Linked DNA regions of Rheinheimera salexigens. The protein of the gene in region 1 interacts with the protein of each later gene in a pairwise test. Links are inferred from orthologs where the notes say so. Each region holds a gene or a part of one and is shown on either strand. Other genes may lie near its edges. The genes, in order: BI198_RS01325 and recJ.

The links.
Region 2: the proteins of BI198_RS01325 (region 1) and recJ interact in binary tests that used the Escherichia coli proteins (3 or more experiments, as listed by UniProt). The link is inferred for Rheinheimera salexigens from one-to-one orthologs.

What each region holds. Positions count from the first base shown.
Region 1 is NZ_MKEK01000001.1:263,126-269,969, forward strand. Bases 2,186-5,119 are described here. They hold BI198_RS01325 (DNA topoisomerase III), read right to left. Parts: upstream 4,674-5,119; coding sequence 2,697-4,673; downstream 2,186-2,696. Other genes in these bases: BI198_RS01320 (peptidylprolyl isomerase), read right to left, coding at 2,186-2,630; BI198_RS01330 (coiled-coil domain-containing protein), read left to right, coding at 4,833-5,119. Also shown: cytochrome c oxidase accessory protein CcoG, read right to left, coding at 1-683; BI198_RS01310 (hypothetical protein), read left to right, coding at 982-1,344; BI198_RS01315 (DUF3010 family protein), read left to right, coding at 1,359-1,796; more of BI198_RS01320, read right to left, coding at 1,866-2,185; more of BI198_RS01330, read left to right, coding at 5,120-6,779.
Region 2 is NZ_MKEK01000001.1:1,198,920-1,203,933, reverse strand. Bases 427-3,295 are described here. They hold recJ (single-stranded-DNA-specific exonuclease RecJ), read right to left. Parts: upstream 2,798-3,295; coding sequence 1,055-2,797; downstream 427-1,054. Other genes in these bases: dsbC (bifunctional protein-disulfide isomerase/oxidoreductase DsbC), read right to left, coding at 2,848-3,295. Outside these bases: more of dsbC, read right to left, coding at 3,296-3,570; site-specific tyrosine recombinase XerD, read right to left, coding at 3,665-4,597; flavodoxin FldB, read left to right, coding at 4,738-5,014. UniProt on the Escherichia coli protein: Single-stranded-DNA-specific exonuclease.

The DNA.
Region 1 (6,844 bases):
TGGGTACACATAATTTCCCGCATCCAACCGGCATTGCCATATGTACAAAAAGTAAAAAGAAAGACAAAAAACACCGCCCAAAAGCCGGCTTGAAAGGTAAAAAACTGTTTAAATAACGGCCATACTGGCGTGAAATAACCGACAAAAATTAAGGCCGTGAGTAACGAGAAACCCAGCCAACAAGCATGGGTTAGGGCTTTTTTGGCAAATTTTGACCAAGTCCACGGCTCACGATCTAACATAATCCGCTGGTTGCGAGTGCCTTGAATTTTTTCTTCAAACCAAATAAAGATAAAGGTCCATACGGTTTGTGGGCATAAATACCCACACCAGACCCGACCATAAAGGGCGGTAATAAAAAACAGTGCATAAGCAGAAATAATAAAAATCCACGCCAAAATAGTAAAGTCTTGTGGCCATAAGGTGAGCGAAAACAATGTAAATTTCTGTTCACCAATATCCAGCAGAATAGCCTGATGGCCTTGGTATTGGATCCACGGCAATATCATAAACGCGGCCATCGAAAGAAAGCCGATATAACGGCGAATGGCTTGGTGTATTCCTGTTACCGCCCGAACATAAATACGATTTCTCGCACTATAAGGTGTGGCTTTAGCAGGATCAGGTTTATGGATCTCAACATGGGCGGGAATGTTTTTAACATCTATTCTTTGCTGATCCACGGTTTTTCCTTATTACTGCTTACTGTATCTGTTAGCTAGTATACCATTATGTACAGGAAAATATTTTGATCTAACCTAGCAAAAATAGCGTTGAACGCGTTAATTCACTAGTTTAGGCTATCATTTAAAACGGTTTTTACTTGCGAGTAACGATACAAACCACGGTGCATGTCGGATAACTATTCGTTACAATAGCGAGAGCCGTTATAATGGCCGCTAATTAACATCGCACGAGTCATAATAATGACGACGGGCATTAGCCAACTAACAATAATAATAAAGCTAATTTGGGCCGACTATGAAAAAATTTTTCTGGATCATTGTTATTTTTTTACTGGTGTTAACCTTTTCGGATCATGATGTTATCCGGCCACATAAAGAAAAATTATATGGTTTATTCATGGATGAAATGGCAGATGCAGGCGACAACAAGCAGGCAGCCTTACGCCAAGTGAAGAAGGAATTGATGGCTGCTGCAGAGCAATGGGGCGAAGGTCAACGAAAGCAATTAGAAAAAGCGACGGCAAGTATTGAAGCGCTGCTGAAGTTTCAACAAGACTATTGTATTAGCGGAGATTTTAATCCAATTCTGTTTGGTGAGCCGTTAAAACAAAGCTGTAATATTATTAGTAATCATCAGCATACTTTAACTAAACCTTAATTGAGGGAATTTTCATGCGCGTATGCGGAATAGAAATAAAAGCCAATGAAGCCATTATATGTCTTATGGTTTTAAAAGACGGTTTATTTGAGCTACCAGAATGTCGCCAAACGCGCTTTACCCTGAGTAAAGATGCCGATAGTGAACAGATGCAGCATTTTCAATTTACTTTCGCTAAGTTTATTCAAGACTATAAAATTGAACAATTAGTGATAAAAGAGCGGCCACAAAAAGGCAAGTTTGCCGGTGGTGCTGTAGGCTTTAAAATTGAAGCTGCATTACAGCTGATAAAAGACTGCCGTTGCAGCTTAATGTCAGCTTCTGAATTAAAAGAACTGCTTAAACGTAATCCGCTACAAATTGACTTTAAAGCCACCGGTTTAAAAATCTTTCAAGAAACAGCTTTTTCAACCGCTTATGCTTTTAGCTTAAACTCGCTACGTAAAATATAAAGTTAAAGGTCCGGTTTTAGCGTGTTCAATTGCTAAAACCGGACCTTTATTTAATTTCAGTTATACGCCTTATTTCATACCCCAGCGACGAATAGCCAGAAGCATTAAAGCAAATATAGAGATTAAACCAGTGCTACCTGAGTTGATAACGGCAGGATTATTGTTGCTTGATGCGGTAGTTGGCACTTTTGTCACATTAGCGTCAGTATTTGGGCTAGCATCAACCACAGTAATACTTTCTATGGTAATAAAATTACTCGCTACTAAAGGCTTATTGTTATCGCGATCCGCAGTAGTATAGTTTTGTAACGGTAAGTCTTGCGTGGCAGGAAAATCAAACCGAGCTAGTGCCGCCATGGCATCAATCACTTCCATACCCTGGGCATTAACTTGGCCAAACACCGTAAAACCACTATTCTGCTTATCTAAATTAGCGGCATTATTGTTTAGATTAATAAACCATTGATTAGTCGCGCTATTAGGCTGCCCTCCAAGCTTTGCCATGGCAATAGTGCCACGTACATTTGACCATTTAGGCTCATTAACAATAGCTGCATTAGTGGTAGTGGCTTTTAAGGGTAGTTGCTGTTCAAATTTAAAACCACCACCTTGAATGACAAAGCCAGGTACTGAACGATGAATTACCGTATTGTTAAAGCGCTCGGCATTAGTATAGGTAAGAAAGTTTTCTACGGTTACCGGCGTGCTTTGATCAAATAAGTTGATTTCAAAGCTGCCTAAATTGGTTTTAACTTCGACAATAGTTGCTTGCACCGCGCTACAACCTAGTATTAAAGCAGCTGCAGTTACAGCTTTGAACATGTTGTTAATCATATGGCCTCCATTTTAAATGCACGCAGCATAAAACAGACACCTCGCTATTCGCTACTGAAATAACACTTAATTACGTTTTGTATCTATTTTAGCTACTGACGGCTTTCGCACATAAGGTTTTCTTTTACCACTACTGGCTTTCTTCTTTGACCAGCCTTGGTTAGTTCCTTGCGGTAATTTCATGGTTTTAATCGTATTAGCGTCAGCAATTAGCTGCTGTAGCTCATCACATAAGGGCTGCATAAAGGCTTGATAACTGCTTTGTTTTTGGCTGATATTATTTAAGCTGGCTTCCCACAGTGCAGTCATATCGGGCAGTGTCGCTTTAAGAGGTAGGGCATTAATCAGTGCCGTACCGGTTTCAGTAGCAAGGATGAGTTTTCCTTGGCGCTGAATAAACTGGCGTTTAAATAACAACTCAATAATACTGGCGCGAGTAGCTTCAGTGCCTAAGCCGTCAGTGTCGCGTAATATTTTCCGAATGTCTTTATCTTGCACATAGCGGCTAATGCCGGTCATAGCCGCTAATAAGCTGGCATCGGTAAAATGTTGAGCGGGCTGGGTATTTTTTTCTAATACTGTTGCATCAATGCACTTTAAGGCTTGGCCTAACGTTAGCTTTGGTAGTTGACTAATTTGGTGCTCGTCACTGTTTGCCTGCTTGATCTCATTAGTTGCAGCTTGGCGAAATAGCTGCTTCCAACCTGCGGCTTGCTCTACTTTAGCCGTGGCGCGAAATATACCGGTTAATATTGTTACTTCAACACGGGTTTCAGCATAGCAATAAGCTGGATAAAACTGGGCTAAATATTGCACTGCTATTAATAAATATAAGCGTTGTTCTGTCAAGCTAAGCTTGGTTAATATTTGCCGTTTCGCAGTGGGGATAATCGCGTGATGGGCAGACACTTTACTGTCATTCCAGGCTTTACTACGCAGGCTAGTATTGGCATTGGCAACCGATTCGGTTAAGTCTTGGCTATTGGCTGCAATGCTTTGACACAAAGCGGCAGCATCATTAAATTGTGCTTGCGGTAAATAACGGCAATCTGAACGCGGATAGGTAATCAGTTTATGTCGTTCATATAATTGTTGGCAGGCATCCAAGGTTTGCTGGGCACTGATACCATAACGTTTGGCGGCATCAATTTGCAACGCAGATAAGTTATAGGGCAGTGGCGGAGCAAGCTTTTTATCTTTTTGTTCCAGCTTGCTAACGATAGCGGCTTGGTTAACAATTTTATTCTTAACCTGTTCTGCTAACGCTTTTACTAGCACTCTGCCCTCCTCATCTTGGTAAGGTAAGCAAGCCTCGCTTGGCTGCCATAGGGCAGTAAATTGTTCATTAGCCTGAGTGCTAAGGCTAGCAAGTACCTGATAAAACGGTTTACTGATAAAGTTCGCAATTTCTTCGTCACGCCGAACCACTAAACCCAATAAGGGCGTTTGTACTCTACCGACTGATAATACTCCGTTATAACCTGATTTTTGCCCCTGCAAGGTATAAGCTCGAGTCATATTTAAGCCGTATAACCAATCAGCACGGCTGCGGGCTAAGGCCGAGGTTGATAGTGGCACAAAGTCTTTATTGGCTTTTAACTGCGATAATGACTTTTTAACCGCATCCGGATTTAAGTCGTTAATTAGCAAGCGTTGAGCTGTCTCTAACTTAGCGCCTTTAACGCCACAGTAGGCCAACATTTGATCAACTAAAAGCTGACCTTCGCGGTCAGGATCGCCGGCATGAATGATTTTATCGGCTTGTTTTATCAGTTTTTTTAATATCTGAAACTGTTTTGCAGCAGATGATTTAACTTTAAGTTGCCAGTCTGTCGGAATAATAGGCAAATGTGCAGCCTGCCAGCGTTTATAATCGGGGTTATATTGTTCAGGAGCGGCTTGCTCTAATAAATGGCCAATACACCAACTAACAACATCGCCATTAGCAAGTCGGATAAAACCGTTATCTTTATGTTGAGGTTTAGGCAGCACTGCTGCAATAGCTTTACCTAAACTGGGTTTTTCTGCAATATATAAGATCATAGCGCCGCCAACTGTATGTATATACAGCAATGTAGCCTTAATTAGCTCTATTTGCAAAATATTTGTAATAAAATTTGGCTTTTAGCTAAAAGCGCATAGAATAATAAAACGTAGTTATTTTTGATGTTAATTCAAAGTTGTCAGGCGGATACTTAAATTATGGCGCAATATAATGATATTAAGAAAATCTGTGATGATCTGCAAAAGACAGGTCAGCCAGTCTCACTAGATTATTTATTGACTCAAATCACCGGCGCGCAAGCCAGTGTGGTGGTACATTATCAAAAGTGGCGCAACGAACAAGCTCATAAAGCCCCTGAAACAGCTGATACTGCTTTTAGCTCAGACTTTATTACTGCCTTTCAACAAGAAGCTGCCCAATTTGCTAAACAGCACACCGACCGTTTAAATTTACAATTAGAACAAGCTATTCAAGCTGAAGTTAATGCCGCAGAACAAAATCAGCAGTTACAAAATGAATTATTTGATATTCAGCAGCGCAAAGAACAATTAGAGGCCAGCGTAACTGAACAGCAGCAAAAGCTAGCCACCCAAACCGAAAAATATGCTGCTTTATCTGAGCAGCGTGATCAGGCTAATGAGAAAATAAAGCAGTTAACAGAGCAAGCTGCTACCGCAGAGCAAGCATTAGCCTCCGAGCAACAACAGCTACTGCAAATACAACAACAACTGGCTGACGCGACAGCAATACAGCAGCAACTTACCGATAATATTAGTCAGCTTACGTCTGCATCAGCTGAGCAACAAGAGCAAGCCGAGCAACAACAACAAAAGCAAGCCGGTATTATTGCTGAGCTACAAAGCAGCTTAGAAGCACAAGAAGAATTAATTACTGAAGCGCAACAACAAGCTGAGCAAAGCCAGCAGCAATTAACAGCGCAGCAACGAGATAGCCATGAAGTACAGCAGCAACTTAAGCATGCATTACAGCATAGCGAGCAGCAACAGCTAGATTTACAAAGTAAACTTGCTCATTCTGAACAAGAATTAGAGCAAGCAGAGCTAGCGTTAAAAACGGCTGAAGATGGCAAAGCCGATATTGAGAAGTTACAACAACAAGCTAAAGACAACGCGGTTAAATTACAGCAACAAGATAATGAAATAATCGAACTCAATGGCATGTTAACTGAGTTTGAAAGTCGCTTACAAATTGCCACTAAAACCGAAACTCAAGCGCTAGCTCAAAGCCGTCGCTTACAGCAGCAGTTAGAACAGTTACAGCAAGGTGGTGCGGGTTCAAGCGCTACAGATACGGATAATGAGCTAGTAGAAAAATACCAACAACTGCAGGCGCATTTTCAACAGCTGCAGGATAATTTAGCCGCACAAGAACAAGAAAAATCACAACTGGTTGCCCAGCATGAACAAGTAATAGCCCAACTTTCTGCAAGAGAATCTGCGAACAGTACGTCAAACGACAACAACGAGCAGTTAAGTGCATTACAACAAGAGTTAAGCCAAGCACAAAGTGCATTAAAAGAATTTGAAGCAGATAAAATTGCCTTAGAGGCTGAGCACGATGTCGCCTTAGCTAAGATAGAGGCCAGTAGTTCGCAAGACCACGCGTCGACTGCTGACATTGAAAAAGCTCAGCAACAAATTAATCATTATGTAAACCAAATTTCGACTTTAAATGCTGAACATGATGATGCAAAAAAAGAAACTAAAGAACTACGAGCGACCATTGCTACATTACAGCAGCAATTAGACAAGTTAGTTCAAGCACAACAAGCACCAGATAATGGTCCTGCCGATATGCAGGAAATGCTAAATCAGCTTAAAGCCAGTAATGCGATGTTAAAACAGCAAAATGAAATGACGGCTAACCATCAAGTTGAACAGCGGGAAACTATTCGTCAATTGCGCGAAGAATTACAACAGCATCGTGATAAAACCCAAGATATGCAATTAGATCATGATCGCATGTTAAAGCAAAAAACTCAGTTAGAGCAGCAAGTAGGCTTTGTTAAAGATAATGCTGCCGCGACTATTGAGCGGTTAACTCGTTATCGTGAGCAAGCCCAAGAGAAAATTGAAAAACTAGAGAAAAAACTTAGCGAAAGCAAAGTGTCCGATCCGCTTTAAACATTAAGGTTTACGGCAGAGAAACTAAGCTGCTACGACCTTTTGTGCATAACCTGATTAAGTAA
Region 2 (5,014 bases), 940 kb from region 1 along the record:
TGCATTTCGTACTCATATAACTTGGCACGTAGCTGTTTATAAGCATTATCACGGTTTTTATGCTGCGACCGGTCATTCTGACATTGCACCACTATATTAGTAGGCAAGTGCGTTATACGCACCGCAGAATCAGTTCGGTTTACGTGCTGACCACCAGCACCAGAAGCGCGATAGGTGTCGATACGTAAATCAGCCGGATTAATATCTATTTCAATATCATCGTCAATTTCTGGCGAAACAAATACTGAGGCAAATGAAGTATGGCGACGATTTCCGGAATCAAAAGGGCTTTTTCTGACTAAGCGATGCACGCCCGTTTCTGTACGCAGCCAGCCATAAGCATATTCGCCGGTAAATTTAATGGTGCAGCCTTTCACTCCCGCCACATCACCATCTGTGACTTCATAAATTTCTGGTTTGAAGCCTTTCTCATCACCCCAGCGTAAATACATCCGCATAATAATACTGGCCCAATCTTGCGCTTCAGTACCACCAGAGCCTGACTGAATATCTAAATAGCAGTTGTTTACGTCATGCTCACCTGAAAACATTCTACGAAATTCAAGCGCCGCTAATTGTTGTTCTAGATCGGCTAATTCTGCTTTAGCTTCTACAAAAGTGTCTTCATCTTGCTCTTCTATTGCCAGTTCTAGCAAACCAGCAACGTCTTCTAAACCTGAATCTAACTTATCAATGGTCTCAACTATTTGGGCTAAGGTTGAACGCTCTTTACCTAAAGCTTGGGCTTTATCGGGAGTATTCCATACTGCAGGATCTTCTAATTCCCGGGTAACTTCTTCTAAGCGTTCTTTTCTGCCGTCATAGTCAAAGATACCCCCGAAGGACATGGGTACGTTCTGTAAGATCTTTGATGCTGTTATTTACCGGATTCACTTCAAACATGCGCTAATTGTAACCTTGTAAGCAAGACTAAAAAATAAGCAGCAATTGTAGCAAAATTATTGCCGGCAGTGCAGCCATCTATTCAGCTATTTTCACTTGGTATTAGCCAGATATTCGCTATTTTTGCGCCAACTGCAGTTTTATTAGCCGCTTAATCCGTTACCGCGTCCATATGCCGAACAATTAACTGTAAATTTTGCCGGTCGCGAAATTCATTAATATCTAACTGATAAGCTAATTTCACTTTGTTGATATTAATATTTGGCCAAGCTTTATTGTCAGCATTAAACCAAATAGCATCTACTAGCTTGCCATCAGCGGTTTGTAGCATCATTTTTAAATGCCGATCGGCTAACATTTTTTGCGACATTAAATTAAATTCACCATCAAATACCGGCTCAGGAAAGCTTTGTCCCCAAGGTCCTGCATCTTGCAGCATTTGGGCAAAGTTAAGCTCAAAACAATTTGCGCTTAATTCTCCATCGCTATAAATCACTGCAGTTAATTGCTCAGCGGTTAATAGCTGTTTTGCGGTTAAGTTTAGCGCCAGCTTAAAAGTATCTAATCGATCTGCGTCTATGGTTAAGCCGGCCGCCATAGCATGACCACCAAACTTTTTAATTAAACCTGGGTACTGACTGGAAATTTGCTCCAGTAAATCACGAATATGTAAGCCGGCAATGGACCGCGCCGAGCCTTTTAACTCGCCGTCATCGCCTTGCGCAAAAGCGATAGTTGGCCGGTGAAACTGCTCTTTTATTCGCCCGGCTAAAATACCAATCACGCCTTGATGCCAGTCATGTTGATATAAGCATAAACATTCTGGTAGCTCTGCACCGTCAAAAGATAATTGGGATAAAAAAGCTTGGGCTTCGACTTGCATGCTTTGTTCAATCGCCCGCCGCTCGACATTTAAGCTATCTAATTCAGCTGCATATTGCCGTGCTAACCCGATATCTTGTGTTAGCAAGCAGCTAATACCTATCGACATATCATCTAATCGGCCAGCAGCATTTAACCTGGGTGCTAAAGCAAAGCCAAAATCAGCAGCTGTAAGCTTAGCGGTAGTACGATTAGCCACATCAATTAAGGCTTGAATACCCGGGCGGCATTTACCACTACGAATACGCATTAAACCTTGATGGACTAAAATACGATTATTACTGTCTAATGGCACTACATCGGCTACGGTGCCAAGTGCAACCAAATCAAGTAACTCGGCTAAATTAGGTTCAGCAATATTGTGTTGGCTAAAATACTGTTGCTGACGTAAATGGCTTCGCAGCGCCATTAATACATAAAATGCCACGCCAACACCGGCTAACGCCTTACTGGGAAATTCACAACCTGGCTGGTTAGGATTAACAATGGCATCAGCATCAGGTAATTCAGCGCCAGCAAGGTGGTGATCTGTTACTAACACCTTAACCCCAGCTTTTTTGGCCAACGCTACGCCTTCTAATGCTGAGATACCGTTATCAACAGTAATAATTAGCTCTGCACCTTGGCCAACGGCTAATTCGGCCATTTCTGGAGTTAAACCATAGCCATATTCAAACCGGTTGGGGACTAAATATTCAACAAAGCGAAAACCTAGCGCTTTAAGTCCGGTTAATAATACTGCCGTACTAGTAGCACCGTCGGCATCAAAATCTCCGACAATAACAATTTGTTGCTGAGAAGTTAAAGCTTGCTCAAGTAATTTAACCGCCGCCTCAATGCCTTTTAACGACTGAAAAGGCAACAAACCCGCAGCACTGCGTTGCAGTTCATCTAAGGTTTTGACACCTCGGCTGGCATAAATTCGTTGCAGCACTGGATGCATATTCGCAGCCAACTGCGGCAAGATTGTTGGCAGTTGGCGTTGCATGATCTGACGTTTTACAGCGGTCATTTAGCCTACTCTTGAGTTAGTTATACTGGTATTAGATTTACTAGTGCTCGTTATTCTTGAGCCAATTGCGCCAATAACTGTGGCAAAGGCTGATAACCCGGAATTAAACGGCCACTGGGTAACACTATTGCTGGCGTGCCGGTAATACCAAATGATTCACCCAACTTATATTGCTGCTGAACTGAGTTGGTGCACATTGTGGCGGCTACTTTATCGCCTTTTTTTGCTGCATTCATTGCCGCTTTGCTGTCTTTGCTACACCAGATATGCTGCATTTGTAAAAAGGTTGCTGAGTTCTCGCCACCACGTGGAAAGGCTAAATAACGCACACTAATACCCGCATCGTTATAAGCTTGCATATCGTTATGTAATTTACGGCAATAGCCACAGGTAGGATCGGTAAACACATCTATAACGTATTTTTCGTTTTTAGCTTTATACAAGATACCTTGATCCGTCATAGCCACTAATTGCTGTTTAATAAACGGCTGCATTACGCTGTCATTTACCAACTGACGGTTATTTAAATCATATATTTTGCCGTCAATAAAAAAGTTACCATCCTTCGAGCTGAAAAATAGCCCCCTATCGGTAAATACCTGTAATAAACCGCTTACGGGCGACTCAGAAATCGCTTTAATATTCAGATTCAACAATTTAAATTGCTGCTGTACCTGCTGATACTGTTTTGTTTCAGTTTGAATATTGTCACTACTGGCTGCCGCTGCACTGATAAAACCAAAACCGATTAACGCTAACAATAATTTATGCATGTCTTTTCCTGTACTACTGTTCTGTCGCAGTATTGATACTGCTGCTTTAAATTGCTTTCTAGTCGCAATGCTGTCTAGTGGCAAAGAATGAGAGTTAACCTCGCGGATGATGCTGCTGATGCAAGCTTTGTAACCTTGCTTGAGCCACATGGGTATATATCTGCGTGGTAGATAAATCGCTATGGCCTAACAACATTTGCACAACACGCAAGTCTGCACCATGGTTTAATAAATGGGTCGCAAAAGCATGCCGTAACGTATGGGGCGATAACTCAGTATTAATACCCGCTACCTTTGCATAAAACTTGATACGATGCCAGAACGTTTGCCGTGTCATTTGCTGTGCTCGACTACTGGGGAAAACTACATCCAGTACTTTACCTGCCATTAAAACGGGTCTAATTTCAACTAAGTAGCGACTAAGCCAATGCAAGGCCTCTTCACCCATAGGCACTAAACGTTCTTTATTACCTTTACCGCGCACTCTTATTAAGCCATGTTGTAAATTAAGCTGCTGCATACTTAGCGTCGTAAGCTCTGATACCCGTAAACCACTGGCATATAAAATTTCTAGCATGGCTTTATCACGAAACTGAATTGTATCGCTAATATCTGGCGTATTCAGCAATCGCTCAACATCTTGCTCAGATAAACTTTTCGGTAAGCTGCGACCAATTTTCGGGTTGAGCATTTGCGCCAGCGGATTATCGGCTATGCGCTGCTGTTGATGCAAAAAAGCATAAAACTGGCGCAGGCTACTGAGTGCTCTTGACGTACTGCGAGGACTAAACTGTAAATCGACCCGCTGGGCTAAATATTGATTTAATAATGAGCTATCAACCTGGTTTAATAACACCTGTTGCGGCCTTAAAAAAATAGCAAACTTGGTTAAGTCGGTACCGTACGCACTTAGCGTATGCTGACTTAGGCCTTTTTCTAAAAATAGATGCTGTAAAAATTCGGCAATAACGGCGGAATCTTCTGGCTGTGGCTTCAGTTGTTTGCTTTTCGCGGGGGCTGTTTTCATTACACTATGTTACCTCAAGCGGTGCACGGCGCAAAGTCGGGATTTTGCCTGGTCTCGGCTTCTGCTACACTAGCCCCAATTTATGCTTTTTAGCTATCTTTAACTTATTTTAATTAATTATGCCCGTTGGTGAAAACAGAATGAAAATCGGTTTGTTTTATGGCTCAACCACCTGCTATACCGAAATAGTAGCAGAGAAAATTCAGGCGCTAATTGGTGCAGACCATGTTGAGCTGTGCAATATAAAGCATGTACCTTTTACTAAAATGGCCGAGTATGACATTTTAATTTTAGGTTTATCGACTTGGGATTTCGGTGAAATTCAAGAAGATTGGGAAGCGCATTGGCCAGAGATTAAAGATATTGATCTTACTGATAAAATTATTGCCATTTATGGCATGGGCGATCAAGTCGGTT